One region of the Paenibacillus sp. FSL H8-0317 genome, then DNA from elsewhere that is predicted to be linked to it. Evidence: riboswitches for the same ligand, from Rfam matches in the RefSeq annotation. Region 1 holds a riboswitch; the other holds the start of a gene.
What was found. A riboswitch is a leader RNA that binds a small molecule or an ion and turns the genes downstream of it on or off. The one in region 1 is predicted to bind FMN.
Positions count from the first base shown of each region.

Region 1 (10,343 bases):
ATTGGTCTCAGGCGCGATGGTCATTGTGGTTTCTTTTACAGCAATAGCGAATTTTGCTATACCCTATTTCAGTATGGCCACAGCAGTAAGGCTATTACGTTTTCCGTTTATGGTACTGGCAGGTACGCTGGGGCTGTACGGCATATTGGCCGGAGCCATCCCATTACTTGCACACCTGGTATCTCTGAAGTCATTTGGCGTTGACTATCTGATGCCGTATAGTCCGTTTTTCAAGTCAAATATGAAGGATCTGTGGTTGAGAGTACCCTGGTGGGCTATGAAGACTAGACCTGATGAGAAGTCCAATACGAATAAGACGAGACAAGCCCCTCATCAATACCCGTCAGGATCGGATAACATTATAGACCGTATTAATGAAGCTGAGAACGAATAAGGAGCGATTTATATGATTCGTTTGCAGTCCATATTAATCTTACTCATGGTTGGACTGATTACTGCTGGTTGTGGAAATCGCACAGAATTAAATGATCTGGGCATCGCAACAGCAACAGGATTTGATCGAAAAAACGGAAAGTGGATCATTACCTATCAGATTATTGTACCACCAGCGAGCAGTTCAATTGGGTCGTCGTCTGGTGGATCTCAAGCCCCCGTGAACACATTTTCATCAGAAGGCAAAACGATTCGGGAAGCTGTTGCCCAAAGCAGCGTGGAGAATCCCAAAAGATTATATTTTGCACATACCAATGTCGTTCTGATTGGTGAAGAAGCGGCAAGATACGGGATTGCGGAGATCATGGATCACTATTATCGAAATATTGGTTCTCGGGAATCTGCCAAACTTATTATTGCAGATGGTCAAGCAAGGGAGTATCTCGAAAAATTGATTCCTCCAGAGAAACAGCCTGGCCGTGCTTTATCCGAGATTTTGGAACGGAATAATGAAAAAGGGTCGTACTATCCCGTGATGAACATACATGAGGTTGCTCTGAAGATCACTTCAGACAGTGGATCAGCCGGAATTCCTGGTGTTACAACAGATACACTGGGCGATAACAAACAGAGTTCAATTGATATTTTTAAGGAAACATCAATACCCGGGAATTTAAGAATTCAAGGATTAAGTGTATTTCTCAAAGACAAAAAGATCGGAGTTCTGAACCAAAAAGAAAGTATGGGTATCGTCTGGCTAACAGACAGGGTGAACTGGACCAACTTGACCTATAAAGGTGCAAAGGGGGAGGTGAACTCTTTTCTTGTGCGCAAAGCAAAAGTTAAGGTCGTTCCTGTGAAAAAGGGGCTTCATTATGCTGTTCAGGTAGATGCAAAGGTCGACGCTGAACTGGATGAGAGCACATCTGGTGAGGATATAGTTAGAACACACACTATTCATGAATTGCAGCGACAGGCTGAACAAGTCATTCAAGCACAGATATTGGACGGATGGAGAGGGAACCAGAGGCTTCATGTCGATATGTTGGGGATCGCGAACAAAATACATCAAAGACATCCCAAAGAGTGGAAAGTTCTAAAAGACAACTGGTCTAGTGAATTGGCACAGATGGATATTAACATAAACGTAAACGTAACTTTGGAACGAGTAGGTTTGCTTCAAGATTCTTTCAGCAAGTTGCTTGGCGAACAGAAAGACTAACACCAAGGAGAGGTTCAATCATGAAATTGTCTAGGGAGCTTCGCGTATCCGAATTGGCTGTTTGTCTTTCCTTATTTGAAGTTGGCAGTACAACCTTGTTTCTGATAGGTGGAGATGCCAAACAGGATGCATGGTTAGCCATGCTCGCCGGGGCTGCTGGTGGCTTGGTGTTACTACTCCTACATCTGGCTATTCATCATCAGGAACCTGAATTGGATTTGTTTCTTCTGTGTCGCCGTTATATGGGAAAAGTACTAGGGACAATCGTAAGCCTTTCATTTGTAGCTTATTTCGCCTATGAGGCTTCACGAAATTTACGTGACATCAGTGAAGTCACTGAATTGACCTTACTGAACAGAACGTCGATGTGGATCATCAGCATGATCATCATTATCGTTGTATCCAACACCGTACGATATGGATATCGTGTACTGTTTCTCATGTGTATGATTCTGTTTCCGCTCATGGCGCTGGGCTATGCGTTAATCAGTTTCTTAATTCCAACAACAGGTCTTTTTCACTCGGATCTGGCCTTGCCTGTTATGGAGAATGGGTGGAAGCCGATTTTTCAAGCTGCTTTTCCGGAGATCGTATCCTTTCCATTTGGGCAGGTTGTCTTATTCCTGGTCTTTTATCCCTATGCTCGGAAAGGAAGGAATCTTAACAGAGCGGTGATCATCGCCTATATCCTAACGGCTCTCGCTTTAACATTTATCAATCAACTTATCATTTTTGTCTTGGGTCCTCAGATTGCTGCCTATAGTACACTCCCGCTTTTGGAGACAGTACAATTAATCAATTTGACTGAAGTGTTTGAACGGATGGATGCCTTGTTCACTTTACTCCTTTTCCTCGGATTGGGTATTAAAATGGCTGCATTTTTCCATGGCGCCGTAATTGGACTCGAAAGAGTAACTGGAGCGAACTATAGGAAATGGGTGTTTCCAGTAGGGCTTGTTCTATATGGGTTGTCTTTTTTATCACCGACATTCACAGAACATATTGAGATAGGGCGAGGATTCACTTTGAATTATAGTTCTCCTGTATTTCAAATCTTTTTACCCATACTACTATTGGTCGTCATTCTCCTGAGAAAGAAAGGGATGCAGAAAAGCGAAAAAAACTAGCTTTAAATATGAAATTCATATACTCTGGAATCAAAAAACGACCCAGTCGTAACTGAGTCGCTTTAGGCGTTAACCATTAATTGTCATCCAACAATTTCAACGCCATGTCTGATTTCTCCATATCGTGTTTAACTTGCTCTTCTATACTATAGGGATGATACATCTCATTCTTGATCATATAGTCTGCGATCTTTTGGTGGCTTTCGATTGCCGTATCCAATTGAGCTTTAAGGACTTTCCGAACTCGGGGGGTTGCAGTTTCGGTAAGGGCTATCGCATAGGTACGTACCGCCGACTTAGCAGAAAGAAGCATATCGGTGGCAATGGCCATATCATCCATGGGAGCAACGGCTTTAACGAGCATTTCTTTCGTTTTGGTTGTAGTCATAAGAGAACCCTCCTTATTTTAATAGAGATTTTAATTGTTCAATAGCGTTGGAAGAGTTGTCCAAATCATCTTCGATTAAGGATTTTAGTGTGTCGTCTTTTACGAGTTCCAGCATCGTTACGGCTTTGGTGGCACACGAAGTTTTGAGAGTTAGCAGTTCATGTACTTCGAGTTTCTCATGTAATGCAAGTTCCTTAGTTGCCATCATTAAGCACCTCCAAAAAATAGTTGTTTATAATAGCTAATAACCTGCTGCGAAGCATATAAACAGGATTTATTATAATTAATTCGAGAAAAATAGTATTTAACTTTTTATTTATCTGTTGATCTCATATCCAGGTCATGGTGAAGTTCCGTGGCAGGAATGACGGGCTCAGGTATCTGTCCCTTTGGAACAGGATTGGAGATATATACATAGTCTCCGGTTCCATCAGGTGCACTTCCTGTAGCCCATAAACCTTCGGCGGATTCAGTTCCCTCGGAGAGATTCCAGAATTCATAGGCCTGCGGCTGAGATTCTTGCTCGGCTTCAGGAGGGAAAGAGGCTGGAACAACGACTCCATTCTTTTCTTCCAGTTCCTGAATAGCGGCCATCCATTGATACTGGTGATAACGATCACGTGCTAACATTTTACGGAAAGTAGCCCGCACACCTTCATCAGTTGTCATATGGTACAGTCTTGCCACCTGAAGGCGACCCTGACTCTCGGCATGCAAATTGGAGCGCATGTCTGCAAGCAAGTTTCCGCTTGCCACGATATACGAACCATTCCACGGAACACCGTTAGAGTTGGTTGGCAAACCACCAAGACCGCTGACGAGCAGATGTTGTGGGTTGATACCGCCCATAATTGCTGCTGTCACAGGATCCTTAGCGGCTTGTTGTTGTTCCTCAGGAGTAGCACCATCCAGCAACTGACTGATCAATGAGCAGAGCATCTCGACATGTCCAATTTCTTCGGTGCCAATATCCATTAGCATATCTTTATATTTCTCTTCACCTCGACAATTGAATCCCTGAAAAAGATACTGCATCATGACGGTCATTTCACCAAATTGCCCTCCCAACACTTCTTGAACCTGACGTGCAAGCATGGGATCGGGACGATCTACTTTGACTTCAAATTGCAACTCTTTCTGATGTCGAAACATGTGAATCCCTCCAATAAAGATGTCTTAAAATTCTGATGATTTCAAAATTTTATTAACCTGTCTATTGGAAATTAAACAGTAAAATTAAAAAAGACAAAGCAGGAGAATGGGGGCTTCTCCTGCTTTGTCTTTTTAATTCACTACAACATTTTGTTAGACGTCTTCCAATAAACTCTATTCTGAATCCGGTCTTTTGACTTGAAGCGGTGGAGGGATGAGCCAGCCTTTTTCTTTGTTCATTTGAAGAATTCGGAGGCCTAGAGCTGTTTTGGTTGCATGATATTTAGCAAATAACGCGCCAATATCTTCTCTGATCGATTGCCCAATCGTTTGGCTTGCAGCAACCAGACCCATGGCTGTATCGGCTGTTACTTTTGCAGCAATCTCGGGATCTGTGAATCTTGCGCCAGCCGGGATATCCTCAAACTCAACATGTGGTCTTTCCGGCAGTGTTGGTGCAGGGGCAATACCATTTTCAGTCAATAGTGTATCACATTCTTTAATTTCGAGTTTGGCTTGGTCCAGCAGGTCTTCCAAGATTTTCTTCAAATCTTTATCTCCTGCATGACTCATATAAGCTTGGTAGCAAGACACAGCGCCTTTGGCTATTGTGGAACATTGCCATACACTAAAGATTTCACCATAATGCATCGGCTCGTTCTTGGGGTTGCCACTTAGAATACCCATGATTTGATTTCCCTCCAGTATGTTAATTTACCACCAACTTATGATCGCCTGTATTCTATAAAATTATGCACTGAACGGGGAATCGAGGATGTTATCTAAATTAACAACATATTTATTATGTAAACTAAGAGAATCTAAACAAATTTATCTTGTTATTCAAAAAGGAAAAACCAGCAGAACAGGTCTGCTGGTAGGAGTGCAACGTGTATTTTTAGACTGGAAAAAGTGGGTTACCATTCATCCCGATCCATAATTCTGACTTTTCAAGCTGTCCAGCCAGATGTAATAACCAATCTTCACGTCCCTTGGTTGCCATCACCTGAACACCCATTGGCAAACCTTCTGGTGTCATATGCAAAGGCACACTTATCGCAGGCTGGCCTGTTAAATTCGCAAGCTGGGTGAACGGAGTATACGTAAGACTTGGCTCAAACATCTCATAGATGAGTTGTTGCTGCTGGGTCTTGTCCAGTTCGCTGATCCGCATCAGGTTACGGATCTGTTCATCATGAGGTGTTAACTCTCCAATTTTGGGCGCAGAAAATGCATTAACGGGTGTGACGTAGAAGTCGTAACGCTCAAACAAAGTGGACATCTGAGCAGCGGCAACATCCCATTCAGCCAGACTATGCACGAATTCCGCAGCGGACACCTTTTTGCCAGCTTCAGCCAGAACCCAGGATTCAATCTCCATATCATCTGAGGTAAGAATTCGGCCCATGGAACGTTCCATGGAAGAGATCATTGCCGCCATTTCTCCACTGTTCATCATATAGTAGTTCTCCATCAACCGGACTCCGTTAACCGGACTCAGCTTTTCTTCAACAAGATGCCCTTGGTCTTCCAACCAGCGAACGAGTTTGTGCACAGATTCTTTGGCTTCTGCGCTGACGGGTGTACCTACAGGTGAATCTGTTGTGTACGCAATTTTCAGTTTGCGTTGATGAGGATAGCTCATATCTGCCAAGTAACTGCCTGGAAATAGTGGAGCATGAAACGCAGCTTCAGGCTGAATGACTTGCAAAGTATCGAGGAGGGCGGCGCTGTCCCGAACCGAGCGGGACAGGGCAAAATCAATGGATGCGCCTTGCCATTGACGACCAACTCCAGGCCCCACAGGTGTCCGTCCGCGTGTTGGTTTTAATCCAAACAAGCCGCTAAAGGAAGCCGGGATACGAATCGAACCGCCTCCGTCACTGGCTCCGGCAAGCGGGACAATCCCTGAAGCTACTGCCGCGGCAGCACCGCCACTTGACCCACCTGGGGAGTGATTGATATTCCATGGATTGCGAGTTGGACCATGAAGACGGGGCTCGGTAATATTTTTTAAACCAAATTCAGGCGTATTGGTATGTCCTATAATGATAAAGCCTGCATCACGTAGTCGAGTGACAAAATTGGAATTGCGTAATGCACGATGCTCGCTGAACAAACGGGAGCCTGAAGTCAGAAATTCACCTTCCAAGGATTGCGAAATATCTTTCAGGAGCAGGGGCACACCGGCAAAAGGTTGTTCGCCGGGGCGAACCAAACCGGCTTCCTCCCGTGCGCGATTTTCATATGTACGAATAACCGCATTAAGTTGCGGATTCACTTCTTCAAGGCGTGCAAACGCCGCTTCCAGCATTTCAACCGGGGATACTTCCCGGGATCGGATCAGTTCAGCCAAACCTACGGCGTCGTAGGAGGTATATGAGAATGAAGACATTAATGATCGTTCCTCTCTGAATATAATTCATCTGTTTATTCCATATGTCATCGTACCACCGGATTAGACAAAAGACAAAACATAGAAGAGACGTAGTGCGATGATATGCATATTCGTTATGAGGTTGGAGGGAGAAGAGCGGAGGATTTGCGATATAGAAATAAAGAACAGGGTTAATAGCTCATATTGCTAATTGAGAAAATGATCGAGTAATGGAATTGAAAAAACCACTGCTCATCTAATTTGATGTGCAATGGTTTTATTTTATATTTGACTATTTGTTTATATGTGAACCTCAGATATATCCACTTACTCTGTACGCAGCTTCGGTGCAGCATCAGCCGCAGTTGATGATCTTTCCTGCTGTCTGGAAATGGCGAAGAGGGCCACCCAGATCAGGATAAAACCAAGCAGCTGCTCCCATGTAATCAGTGTACGGAAAGCAATCCAGTTCACCAACACACCCGCCATCGGGAAGCTAAGTTCTGCGAGTGTTGCAACAGATGCTTTGGTTGACGACAGACCTTTGTAATACAACAGAAGACTGAGCAAACCTGGTAACAATGCCTGACCAAGAATGTTGAGGATGACAGCAGTCTGTTCACCCGTTCCGGACGGAAACGTCCATGCCGCACCTTCATTCCACGTCATAAAGATCAGGAGCGGGAGAGCAACGACAAAGCGAAGAGAGGTGACCGTTTCATAACGCGCCTGCCCCAGCATCAATCGGCCCATTACGGTTGAACCTCCCCATAAGGCAGCAGCCCCAAGGGATAACAAGCTTCCAGCATGAATCCAGTTGTCCCAGTTACCTAATGGCAATGTGAAGCCAAATGTAAGCAGGTACGTTCCTGCTAATGCTATGAAGAACAATCCACCAAAGCGACGTGGCAAGGTTTCTTTTAATAACAGTTTAGCCAGCACGATAGCGAAGAGGGGTTGCATTTTTTGCAATAAAAGCACCGTATTTGGATCGTTATGTGTTAGTGCCATGGTGAACAATACCGTTGCGAGTGCTGATCCTCCCCATGAGATAAAAATCACGGCAATCCAGTGGCGAGCACGCAGGTTTTTCAGGTCAGACCGGAATTTCCACAGCACGGGAATGGCAATAAGACTGACGATGATATGTTCCACCAGTACAATCTGCGTGGATGTCATCGTGTTTAGCAAAATAATGCGGAAGAGTGGGTCGACACCCCATAAGGCGGCGCCTAGAACTACAAGCCAGAATCCGGTATTACTTCGTTCCTTGCGGTAAACAGGTGATGCTGCTGATGTCTTTTCCATATTCAGGACTCCTTCGTCAGAACACGGAATCTTCAGTTGGCAAAATCGACAAAAGCCCCCGTTTTGGTATATACCAAATAAACGGGGGCTCATCCAAGGACATGCGTCAGGAAAGAGGCCTTCCCGTGAACGGCATGTCAATGTGTTGATCTTCTCTCATCCGGACTGTACCGTCGGCCTTGGATTCACACCAAGTCAGTCGCTAAATGTCCTTTGTTAAGAACAAATAGCGAGTCGCGGGCTGGTTCCGAAGAACATCACCGCCGGTTGGGAATTGCACCCTACCCCGAAGATCCTATTCAATTATATAGTGTGTTGAACAAGCTGTAACATTAATAAGTTCATCTTATTCCTGTAAGCGCTAGCAGTTCAAGCATTTTTTTTAGAAAACGATTTTCCAGCTGCCTTGCTGTCTGCGAAGGAGTACGATCTGACCAGCGTGATACGCATCATGGAGTACCCAGCGAGCTAGTTCGTGTGCCCATTTCTCTTCGGAGTCCATATATGCGGCTTCAAGATCTGACTCTTGTAGTGCAGCCAATTGATCTCGCAACTGTTGGGCTAATCGAGTTGTACCTTGTAGCAGTGTATTCCATCCGGCTGTGTCAGTTGCATCTCCAGGATTCCCAAATGTGTATTCATTGGAGTCTACAGCAGGAAGGGTAGGCTCCTTACCTTGCATGCGACATAATAAGCGATGGTTGTAATAATACATATGGTTAACCAACTGCCAGATACTTAATCCCCCTGAGGGTGGAATCCAGGCTGCTTGTTCTGCTGTAAGACCCTCCAAGGATTTCGACAAAGGTACAATCCAATTACATTGATCCCAGGTATCATCCTTCTGAATACGTAACACATCTAGTGCTGTTGTTTTCGTCATTGCCTTTTCCTCCTTGCGTATAATTGTGATATGTGTTGTAACTAGCTAAAACTGGTTAATGAGGTTACACTTAATATAACACATCAAAGATGAGTTGTAACCTTCTTTATCAAATTAGATGGTTACACTAAACGGAGGTATATATATGGACAGGTTATGGACCGATTTTGTAAACAGCGATTATCACGACTGGCGTGGGGGAGATCGATCGGAGGACAGGCTTGGGAAGGCGAGCTGGCAGCAAGACTTTCTGGCTCGATGGCAACTTAACGCTTCTGTCCCTGCATCTCCAGAAGATGAGTTGTCCATGAGAAACTTCAGGAACAAATTGAAGGCTCTGGGAGCCCGCTTGTCTTCTGGAGCATCATTAACGGATATAGAAAAACAATGGTTAAATGGCATTATGGAAAAAGGGCATGTGAGAAGAACATTGACTACAATTGATCAGGAACTGAAACTCCAACTGTTAGCTGTAGAAGCACATTGGCATCAGGTTATGGCTGAGGTAGCTGCTGATTTTGCCACGACTTTGGTGGAGGGCGAAGGGCATAGGATTCGGATCTGTGATAATTCGGATTGTCGCTGGATGTTCTATGATGATACCCGAAGCAGAACACAGAAGTACTGTGATGATAAGATGTGTGGAAATCTGATGAAGGTCAGAAGATTTCGGGCGAAACGAAAATCCCAAAATTGATAAATACTAACAATAACTATATAATGTATATATACTAGCGAAAAAATAGTCAGAAGCAGTACAGATTCGTAAGCAGGATATGATCGTCTTTCAAACCAAATCAGATGGGAGATGTGTCTTGTGCGGACAAGTTATCTGTTGAAAAATGGCTGTGTGTTGTCGATGGATGCTCGAATTGGACAGTATAAGAGGGCGGACGTTCTGATCCAAGATTCGTTGATCACGGCGGTTCAACCCGATCTGGATATTCCGGATGCGGAGATCATTGATGCTTCATCGATGATTATTATGCCTGGGCTGGTGGACACGCATCGGCATATGTGGGAATCACTTGTCAAAACAGCGGGAACCAACTGGTCGTTACCAGTTTATTTGCAAAATCTCTATTATGGTGCAATGGGAAGCAAGCTCCGTCCAGAAGATAGTTATATTGCCAACTTGCTCGGTTCCTTGGAAGCGCTTAATGCAGGAGTGACAACGGTGTTGGATTGGAGCATGCCGTATTCCCCTGACCACACGGATGAACTGATTCGTGGACTTCAGGATGCTGGCATTCGGGCGGTATTTGCTCACGGAGTCCCTGGTGAGACGGACTACTGGAATCGGGATAGTCGACTTACGTATTCGAATAATGATGTGAGAAGAGTCAAAGAACGTTATTTTTCATCACGGGATCAATTACTTACTTATGGGCTTGCCATTCGTGGTCCGGAGTTCAGTCATTGGGATACAACCGTGAAAGAGATCGAACTAGCACAAGAACTGGATGCGATCTGTTCCATGCATGCCGGATTTG
Region 1 is NZ_CP150294.1:4,174,274-4,184,616, reverse strand. It holds gene MHB43_RS18575 (spore germination protein) at 1-394, shown strand, start outside; gene MHB43_RS18570 (Ger(x)C family spore germination protein) at 407-1,615, shown strand; gene MHB43_RS18565 (endospore germination permease) at 1,636-2,742, shown strand; gene MHB43_RS18560 (spore coat protein) at 2,819-3,130, opposite strand; gene MHB43_RS18555 (spore coat protein) at 3,144-3,335, opposite strand; gene MHB43_RS18550 (manganese catalase family protein) at 3,443-4,282, opposite strand; gene MHB43_RS18545 (DUF3231 family protein) at 4,457-4,969, opposite strand; gene MHB43_RS18540 (amidase) at 5,181-6,677, opposite strand; gene MHB43_RS18535 (DMT family transporter) at 6,987-7,967, opposite strand; FMN riboswitch at 8,112-8,265, opposite strand; gene MHB43_RS18530 (DinB family protein) at 8,350-8,850, opposite strand; gene MHB43_RS18525 (CGNR zinc finger domain-containing protein) at 8,996-9,547, shown strand; gene MHB43_RS18520 (amidohydrolase family protein) at 9,668-10,343, shown strand, end outside.

Region 2 (10,343 bases), 500 kb from region 1:
CATGGGATATCTAAAGGGAAAAAGTTCGTTAATGATATTCGAGAAGCATGCCCAGCTCAAGTATAAATACGGCAATCGAAAGTTTTGGGCAGAAGGGTACTATGTGAGTACAGTGGGTCTAAATGAAGCAACGGTAAGAAAGTATATTCGTGAACAAGAAGCACATGATCAAGCGTTAGATAAGCTGAGTGTAAAAGAATACGAAGATCCATTCAGCAGTAATCGGACCAAAAAGAAGTAAAACCAGTTTAACTGGTGAGTGAAAGTGACAAATAACACTGAGCCTGAACAGCCCTGCTGTCAGGCTAGCGTCTTTAGGCGCAGTTTGGCAACAGGGGGTTATACCCCAAGAGCAAACCACCCGTTGGACGGGTGGTCCTGATTTTTTTACATACTTGAAATCGATGATTAGAAAGGATGAATAAAACCTTGGATATGGTTACTCAGCTAAGCTTGTTAAAACTAATTTATAGTGAGCGCACGTTGTGGGATGAAGAACTGCAGGCATCGCGGCATGTCGTTCCGGATAGTCTATCCGTAAAGGATCGAGAAGCGCTTGAGGCAGCCGGGCATGAACCGAATCGATTTGTACGTCCGCAACATGATGAAACGATTACTGAGCTGAAAAAAGTTGCAAATCAATGGACGATCAATGATGCAGCGCAGGCCTTTGTATCCTCTTTGTGGTCAGCACCCATGATTTGGCGCTCGTTGCTTACAAGCAAGCTTATTGCGAGCAGTATGCCAAGTCATGAACATACGCCATATCCATCTTCGAACACTTGTAAGATCTGCGGATTAAGTGTAGATCAAGCAATCGACACGACGCTGCAATGGTATTGGCGGATGACCAATGGAACCCCGTTGGACGGTGATCCTTTTGGAAGCGTGTTGGCACTTCGAGAACTGGCTACCGCGAAGGAGATTCCAATACCCAATGATTACGACCGCTGGACATTCCGTGCGGTGTTAACGGTGCTCCGCGAGTTACCTCCCAAAACACGTTACAGCAAGGCAGCAGTAGCGCTCAAGAAGGAACGTCTTTTGCCTACACAGAAGGAATATGTCTACCGTGATTTGCTTGAGACGTTAGCTCTGATTGGCATACTGGATACGCCGGAGCATCCTGGTATGATCACGGAATTTACCTCTTATATGCAACGTGACGCACGCCCCAATGTGCGGGTTGAAGTGCAGGCCCCTCTGGCGTGGTGGGATTCATCTGTCGGAATTAATGAGAACAACCTGAACAAAATATTTCAAGATTTTGATCTGAATAATATATCTCTTGCGGATAAGCCTGATGAGAGTCCAGCAGTAAAGGACACGATCTTAGGTGCATTGGAGAAGAAGAGAAGTGTTCGCGGAAAAGTGCCAAAGGCATCTCCTGATGCAGGTACCGGGGAGGTACAGTCTGGCGATGTGTATGCTGTTCGGGTCCGGGAAGGTGTATGGGTGACAGTATATTGTCACGAAGTCAGAGACAAGCGCGTCATCGTCGAATATCTGGATGGTGTCTTTCCAGAGATGCCGGGAAAAGCAGATTTGCATGGGACGTTTCGACCGAGAGCGAATGGACGCTGGAAATGCTCGGCTATTGCGATTGATTCCACAAGTTGGGTCAGAAGGGTGGCAAGAGAGTTCCCGCTTCCGACTTCGCCCCTGCAAGAACCTGACCGCATTCCATTTCATAATGCCAAAGAATTAAAGCATATGGCGAGCTGGTGTTTTCCTGATATGTAGAATGATACGATGGATGTGAAAATGTGCCTCCAAGCAAAAACCGTACCTCCTGAGAGGAAGCGGTTTTTTGTTGTTTCTTAGCTTATTAAAAGTTAGTATGTGACAAAAAGGAACAAAAAACAATTGATTTTTTGGCATTAAAGTGCTAACATCCAAGTAATAACGAAAGCAATCCTTCAGGGCAGGGTGCAATTCCCTACCGGCGGTGATGCAGGAAGTGTAAGGACCTATGTGTCCAGCACTTGATGCAAAGTCCGTGACCTGTCTGCCATTGGCAGATGGCTGATCTGGTGTAATTCCAGAACCGACAGTATAGTCTGGATGGGAGAAGGAGAGGTGCAGACCTAACAGGTTAGCATTCAGCAGGAGTATTGCTGCACGGTCACGATGTGTGATGTCTTGCACTGTGCAGGGAAGATCCGGTTACGCCGGACAGTTCCATACATATGCCGCACTATAAAAGCTCTTTACCTGTAATTGATGTTCATTAAGGTATGTGTCTATTTTCACTTGCCCGAAATGAAGTTTTGGGCAAAGTGTTGGCGTGCTGTATCCATTTCACTCCTGCTGTTGACATTTGTCTCTCATCATCCCCATCGAACTGATTGTTCGACGGGGATTTTTTAATAAACAAGACTTTAAACCGCGGGGTGAACGGATTTGGAAATGATCAATGATGAATTTTATATGGCACTGGCATTGGATATGGCGGAACGAGCACAGGGACAGACGGGGATCAATCCGGTCGTTGGATGTGTAGTTGTGAAAGAAGGTCGTATTGTAGGCCTGGGGAGCCATCTGAAACGTGGAACCGGTCATGCAGAGGTGCATGCACTTAACATGGCAGGCAGTGATGCAGAAGGAAGTACGGTATACGTTACACTTGAGCCTTGTAGTCATTATGGCAAGACGCCACCTTGTAGTGAACGCCTGATTCATGAAAAGGTGAAACGTGTTGTGGTATGTTGTGAAGATCCAAATCCGCAAGTATCCGGCAGAGGCATAAGCATGCTTCGTCAACAAGGCATTGAAGTTGAAGTTGGCGTACTGCGTGAGCGTGGAAGACGCATGAATGAAAAATTCATTAAATTTATTACAACGGGTCTACCTTTTGTGACACTGAAGACAGCTACAACTTTGGATGGGAAAATTGCTACTCGCAGCGGAGACAGCAAGTGGATCTCGAACGAGCCTGCTCGTGAGATTGTGCATGCCCTTCGTCATCGTCACCAGGGAATTATGGTTGGCGTGGACACAGTGATTGCCGATAATCCAGAACTTACAACCCGTTTGCAAGTCGAAGGCATTAGTCCGGTGCGCATTGTGGTGGATTCCAAGTTACGTCTTCCCGTAGGTGCCAAAATGGTTAAGGATGGTCTTGCTCCAACATGGGTGCTAACAACAGACGAAGCCAGTCCTGAAGCTGCTGAACGTTTGGAAGCCTACGGCGTCGAAATTATACGCTGTGGTCCTGGACCACGTGTGGATCTGTTAAACGGACTTAGCAAGTTGGGTGAGCGTGACATTGGTTCAATTTTGCTTGAAGGTGGAGGTACCTTGAATGGAGCCATGCTGGAGGCAAGGTTGGTCGATCGACTGCTGATGTTTATCGCTCCGAAGATTGTAGGCGGTTATGATACACCTGGAAGCTTCCGCTTCGAAGGTGTGGAACGTATGAATCAGGCGATTCAATTGAATCAGTTGGAGATCGAACAAGTTGGAGATAATATCAGCATTGGTGGTATTCCGGTGTGGCCTGAATAAATAAATGGATTTGAAAGTAGAAAGTTAGGTTTTTTATAACTTGAAAAAGGGAGGCGGCAGCATGTTTACCGGTTTGGTGGAAGAAGTCGGTCAGATCCGGCGTATTGGTCGGAAAGGCGAAGCGATGGTCCTGAATATCGGAGCTTCCGCCATCATGGACGATCTGAAGATTGGTGATAGTGTAGCAGTGAACGGCGTGTGTTTAACTGCGACAACACTCGAAGGTGGAGGTTTTACCGCCGATGTAATGCCTGAAACCTATCGCCATACCAATCTCAGGCAGCTGCAATCTGGCAGTAAAGTTAATCTGGAGCGGGCCATGCAATCAGGCGGTCGTTTTGGCGGACATATCGTTCAGGGTCATGTCGATGGTACTGGAGTGATTGGCAGTATAACACGTGATCAGAATGCAATTGTGTTTGAGATCAAGCCTGATGATCACCAGTTGTTCAAATATCTGATCCCCAAAGGATCGGTTACACTGGATGGCATTAGTTTGACCGTTGTCCATACGTCGGATACGGCATTCACGGTTTCCATTATCCCGCATACCATTGGTGAAACTGTACTAAATGTGAAAAAGACAGGGGATACCATTAATATCGAATGCGATATTTTGGGCAAATATGTGGATCATCTGCTCCAGTATGGGAGAGGACATCGGGAGATGGGTGCTGGCAAGCCGCGCAGTATCAGTGAAGATTTTCTCGCCAATCACGGATTTGCATAAATAGAGAACAGAAATTAACTGGAGGTGGGCCAATGTCAGAACAATCCATTCTGGACACAATAGAAGAAGCCATATATGATCTCATGCGTGGTAAACCCGTCATTGTTGTGGATGATGAAGATCGGGAGAATGAAGGCGATTTTATCGCTTTGGCCGAAAAGGCGACACCTGAAGTCATTAATTTCATGATTACTGAAGGTAGAGGTCTGGTCTGTGTTCCGATTACACAACAACGTGCGGACGAACTTAACCTGAAACCAATGGTTCAACAAAATACGGATTTCCATGGAACAGCTTTCACCGTTTCTGTGGACCACAAAGATACGACAACAGGTATCTCGGCACATGAACGTTCTATTACTGTGAAAGGTCTGATTGATCCTGAGGCGAAAGCCGGGGACTTCCGTAAGCCTGGTCACATGTTCCCGTTGATTGCAAAAGACGGCGGTGTACTTCGGCGTGCCGGACATACGGAAGCTGCAGTAGATCTTGCTATCATGTGTGGTTCCTACCCTGCTGGCGTTATCTGTGAAGTGATTAAGGAAGATGGCACAATGGCCAGACTTCCGGATCTGCAGGAGATTGCCCGCAAACATGATCTGAAGCTGATCAGTATTCAGGACATGATTCGTTACCGTAACGAAAAAGAACAGCTGGTTCAACGTGAAGTGGCTGTGCGTATGCCAACAGACTTTGGTGAGTTTCAAGCGGTGGCTTATACAAATGCTGTGGACAATAAGGAACATGTGGCTTTGGTCAAAGGAGAAATTGATGGTTCGAAACCTGTGCTTGTACGTGTGCACTCTGAATGTTTGACAGGTGATGTATTCCATTCGCATCGTTGTGACTGTGGTCCGCAGTTTGATGCGGCACTCAAACAGATTCACGAGGAAGGCAATGGCGTACTGTTATATATGAGACAGGAAGGTCGGGGGATTGGGCTGATTAACAAGCTCAAAGCCTATAAGCTGCAAGAGGAAGGTATGGATACTGTTGACGCAAACCTGAGTTTGGGTTTTGCTGCCGACTTGCGTGATTACGGAATTGGCGCTCAAATTCTAAAAGACCTTGGAGTTCGTCAGATCAGACTGTTAACTAACAACCCTCGTAAAATTAAAGGCCTTGAAGGATATGGACTTGAAGTGGTAGAGCGTGTCGCGATCCAGATGGAGGAGAACGAGGACAATACGGTGTATCTTCACACCAAGCAAGCCAAGTTGGGGCATATGCTCAAGTTTGATGATATCGAGCAGAACGAAGAGTAAATAATTTTAGATGAATAACGTTCACCATGTAATTTATGGAAGAGATTGATTAGGGATTTCCGTTACTTACATTACATTATACCGTTAGGGAGATGACATGAATGGCACAATTTTTTGAAGGACATTTAGTATCAGAAGGATTAAGATATGGAGTTGTTGTTGGACGTTTCAACGAATTCATCACGAGCAAATTGCTTAGCGCAGCGCTCGATGCATTCAAACGTCACGGCGTGAAGGATGAGGAAGTGGATGTAGCCTGGGTTCCAGGTGCGTTCGAAATCCCTTTAATAGCGCAGAAAATGGCGGAGAGCGGCAAGTATGATGCAGTAATTACCTTGGGAACTGTCATTCGTGGGTCCACTACGCATTACGATTATGTGTGCAACGAGATGGCTAAAGGGGTAGCGGCAATCAACCTGAAAACAGGCGTGCCTACAATCTTTGGACTGGTTACAACAGAAAATATTGAACAAGCGATTGAACGTGCCGGAACCAAGGCGGGTAACAAAGGTTGGGATGCGGCTACGGCGGCAATTGAGATGGCAAACTTGACGAAACAGCTAAAATAGTGCTTATTTAATAGTAGTGCCCTGCTTTGCGCAGACGAACACGGGAAACCGGATTCGGACGGCTTAGCAGGGTTTTGTATTTTTCTGGCGGGAGGATTCGTCTAGTGACGGTAGTTACATACAAACTGGAGACTTTTGAAGGGCCTTTGGATCTGCTGCTTCATCTGATTGATAAGGCTGAAATTCATATCCAGGATATTCCCATCAGCGATATTACCGATCAATACATGGCGTACCTGCATTCGATGCAGGAACTGGAACTGGATATTACGAGTGAATTTCTGGTCATGGCAGCAACATTGCTGTCGATCAAGAGCAAACTTTTATTGCCCAAACCACCGGTCATTGAGGATTTCGAGGATTATGATTATATGGAAGAAGAAGATTATGATCCACGTGCAGAGCTGATTGCACGTCTGATAGAATATCGCAAGTACAAGGGAATTGCACGTCATCTTCATGAACGGGAGTGGGAACGCAGCCTTATATTTTCCAAAGAGCCCGAGGATTTGCGCCTCTATATGCCCGTAGAAGCCCAATCGAACCCGGTTGAGGGTTTACACACCTCTGACCTGATTGCAGCATTCCAGAAGGCGCTACGTAAGGCTGAGAAGCGTACAACTGTAACCCGAATCAAACGGGATGAGATTTCGGTTAAGGACCGGATACGGGATGTCATCGGCGCTTTGGAAAGTATGGGGCCGGGAGGCAGACTGTTATTCTCCAAGTTGATGGATGAGCATATCTATCGCCATGAGATTGTTGTCACTTTTCTGGCGGTGCTGGAACTGATGAAGATGAAGCAGATTGTCTGTTATCAGGAACGGATGTTTGAGGATATCGTTATGGAGTGGAGAGGGGAAACAAAGAATCATGGATTTTCCGAAATTGAAATCGATTATTGAAGGCCTGCTGTTTTTGTCCGGAGAAGAAGGCCTGAGTATCAAACAAATCGCCGAGATCGTCGACCAGCGAGTGGAGCTTGTAACGGACGCGATTGAGGAGATGATTCATGAATTTTCACAGCAGGGACGAGGTGTACAGATTCTCAAGATCGCGGGTGTAGTTCAGTTGGGCACCTTGCCTGAGCATGCTGTGTATTTTGAGAAACTGGCGTACTCTCCGGCACGAACATCCTTATCCCAAGCGGCTCTGGAGACGCTGGCTATTGTGGCGTACCGGCAGCCCATTACACGGGTAGAGATTGAGGAAATCCGCGGTGTAAAATCGGAGCGGGCCATTCATACGCTTGTGAATAAGGATTTGATTATTGAAGTGGGACGAGCCGAGGCGATTGGACGACCAATTCTGTACGGAACGACCAAGTCATTCCTTGATTATTTCGGATTGGCTTCAATTAAAGACCTTCCGGAACCAGGCTTGTTTGAAGATTCGGAAAACCTGGAGGAAGAGACACAACTCTTATTCAACAAACTGGATCTGCAACAACTGGAACCGGAAAGTGCTGATCCGGCGGATGATCTAAGTCATATCGACAGCGAAGATGATAGCACGGATTCTTCACTCTAATTTGAAAAGTCATATTAACCGACACCATTAGTGGAGTCGGTTTTTTGTGCAATGTTTTAGATAAATGGTGAATAAAGCGGTTTCCAAATAAATATGAAATGGGATTTTTAGGTCAGACGTGAATTTTTTCCTATTCAAAGTGCCATACTAGACGAGAAAAGAATTGAGGGCTTGGAGGTAAGGCCTGTGTGGATTTGGCTTGGAGGAATCGGTTTGTTGTTCGCATTGCTGATTGCCGCAGTCCTCATCTCAAATGTTCATGTACATTTTACATTCAGTAAACATAAAAGTGATGATTACGCCAATATTAATGTTCGTCTTCTCTATGGAATTGTGCGGATTAACTATGAGATCCCGAGTATTGTTTTTCGCAATATGAAGGAAGGTTTTCTGGTCAAGACCGAACAATCCATGAATCATTCGAGAGGGGAGGTCCAGGGAAGCGAGAGAGTCAACAAACGCAAAGTCAAGAAGTGGGCTAAAGATGTGAAAATCATGCTTAGGGCAACGGACGCGCTCAAGCTGTGGCTTAAGCAAACACTCACACGCGTACATATGACTCAATTGTCCTGGGCTACCCACATCGGGGTTGGTGATGCAGCGTATACGGCTGTCCTTACGGGTTGGGTATGGGGAATCAAGTCCATTATCATTGGTTTTCTGACCTATCAGGTTAAGTTTGAAAAGACGCCAATGCTTGAAGTTATACCGGTATGGTCAGATGAGATGGAGTTCCGGACGGAACTTGAATTCCGATTGAAGATCCGGATTACAGCCATTATGGTTGCAGGAATAAGGTTATTAACCCGAGTGTTACAAGTCGAGGGCGGATGGCGGATGTGGTTCAAGCTACTGCGGGAGCAGCGTCGTAAACACAAGGAGAAACAAAAGCTCGAAGGGGCAAAACCGTAACTCTTTGAAGACAGCAATGTGTTATTCGTTCATGTTTTCTCAATTTGGACTGGCAGTTTCTGATGGGTACAGTGATGTGTAGAACACTCGTTACACATTTTAGCCCAGATGAGACTGAGAAATCGCAGGATATGGATAAAATGCATTTGTTACATAAGTCCCCTGGAGTTTGGGGATCATATGGTTAGATCAAACCTAGCTTACATTGAAACTGGAGGGAATTCAGATGTCAGATCATCCAATTCAAGGCTTAATGGAAACTGCAATGGAAAATATCAAGGCCATGGTGGATGTCAATACTATCGTTGGCGATGCAGTTGAAACACCTGACGGTACAGTCATTCTGCCGATCAGTAAAGTGGGTTTCGGATTTGCAGCAGGTGGTAGCGATTTTCGCGTGAATGATGAAAAGAACAAGGAGACTGGTTCCACGACAGGAGCGAAGACAGAGCATGCCTCTGTATCTTCACCTTTTGGTGGAGGTAGTGGTGGTGGAGTTTCCATCCGCCCAATCGCATTTCTTGTCGTTGGTAAACAAGGGGTACACATTGTACCACTCGATAACTCCACGCATTTGTTTGAGAAGCTCATTGACTCTACCCCTTATGTTCTTGACCGAATCCAGGGCATGTTCCAACGTAATACAACACAAACGAATACATCAGATGTACCGGATACACCAGATCCATCAACGTATAGCTGAATCATTTCGTCATGATCCCTCCCGCATCCAAGCGGTGAGGGATTTTTGCTGTTTTTGCCTGATGGGACATACTCCAAGTTGTCCGGACATAAGATAGTACAAGATTCCAAGTGACCCGGAGGAATGAATTGATGCGAAAAATAACGAAAGTCATTGCATGCATGCTTATCCCTGTCTTCTTGCTGTCTTCATTTGGGGTTACTCAAGCCCAGGCAACAATTCAAGGTCCGTCTACACATGCGCAAAGCGCTGCTCTCATTGATGTGACATCAGGCCGGATCTTATACAGCAAAGATGGGGATAAGGAACTGCGAATTGCCAGTTTGACCAAAATCATGACGGCAATCGTTGCGATTGAACACAGCAAGCTGGATGAAAAAGTTAAAGTGACGCCCACTGCTTTTGCCAAAGAAGGATCATCTCTCTATCTCAAGTTAGGTGAAGAGATGACACTGGAGAACATGTTGTACGGGCTAATGCTCCGTTCAGGCAATGACGCGGCCTCTGCGATCGCAGAACATGTCGGTGGATCGGAAGAAGGCTTTGTCCTGTTAATGAACAAAAAGGCGGAGCAAATTGGTCTGACGCATTCCCATTTTATGAACCCTCATGGACTGGATGCAGAAGGTCACTATTCTACAGCCAATGACTTGGCCCGATTAACGGCATATGCGTTGCACAATCCGGTGTTCAAACGCATCGTAGCCACGGAGGACAAATCCGCACCGAACCCCAATGAAAGCTGGGAATACTCTTGGCACAATAAAAATAAAATGCTGCGGATGTATGAAGGTGCGGATGGAGTGAAGACGGGTTACACAAAAAAAGCTTTCAGATGTTTGGTCAGCTCCGCTACACGTAATGGACAGCAGCTCGCCGCGGTAACGCTGAACGACGGAAACGATTGGAACGATCATGCTCGGATGCTAGATTTCGGGTTTGAATACTTCCCATTGGTAGAGGTCGCCAAGCAAGAACAGCCTGTGCAAAATACGGATGTCGTTACGGGCCGGGGATTCTGGTACCCACTGGCTAAGAGTGAACAAGGCTCATTGACCAAGAAATTGATACTACACGAAAATCGAGGACAGTCGGAAACGGAAGGCCAGGAACAATCGACAGATCCT
Region 2 is NZ_CP150294.1:4,669,913-4,680,255, reverse strand. It holds gene tnpA (IS200/IS605 family transposase) at 1-241, shown strand, start outside; gene MHB43_RS20915 (hypothetical protein) at 436-1,743, shown strand; FMN riboswitch at 1,912-2,080, shown strand; gene ribD (bifunctional diaminohydroxyphosphoribosylaminopyrimidine deaminase/5-amino-6-(5-phosphoribosylamino)uracil reductase RibD) at 2,404-3,507, shown strand; gene ribE (riboflavin synthase) at 3,569-4,237, shown strand; gene MHB43_RS20900 (bifunctional 3,4-dihydroxy-2-butanone-4-phosphate synthase/GTP cyclohydrolase II) at 4,270-5,502, shown strand; gene ribE (6,7-dimethyl-8-ribityllumazine synthase) at 5,604-6,071, shown strand; gene MHB43_RS20890 (segregation and condensation protein A) at 6,176-6,976, shown strand; gene scpB (SMC-Scp complex subunit ScpB) at 6,945-7,601, shown strand; gene MHB43_RS20880 (DUF2953 domain-containing protein) at 7,788-8,513, shown strand; gene ytfJ (GerW family sporulation protein) at 8,740-9,216, shown strand; gene MHB43_RS20870 (D-alanyl-D-alanine carboxypeptidase family protein) at 9,348-10,343, shown strand, end outside.
Region 2: linked by a shared signal. The riboswitch ahead of ribD (bifunctional diaminohydroxyphosphoribosylaminopyrimidine deaminase/5-amino-6-(5-phosphoribosylamino)uracil reductase RibD) and the one ahead of MHB43_RS18535 (DMT family transporter) in region 1 are both predicted to bind FMN.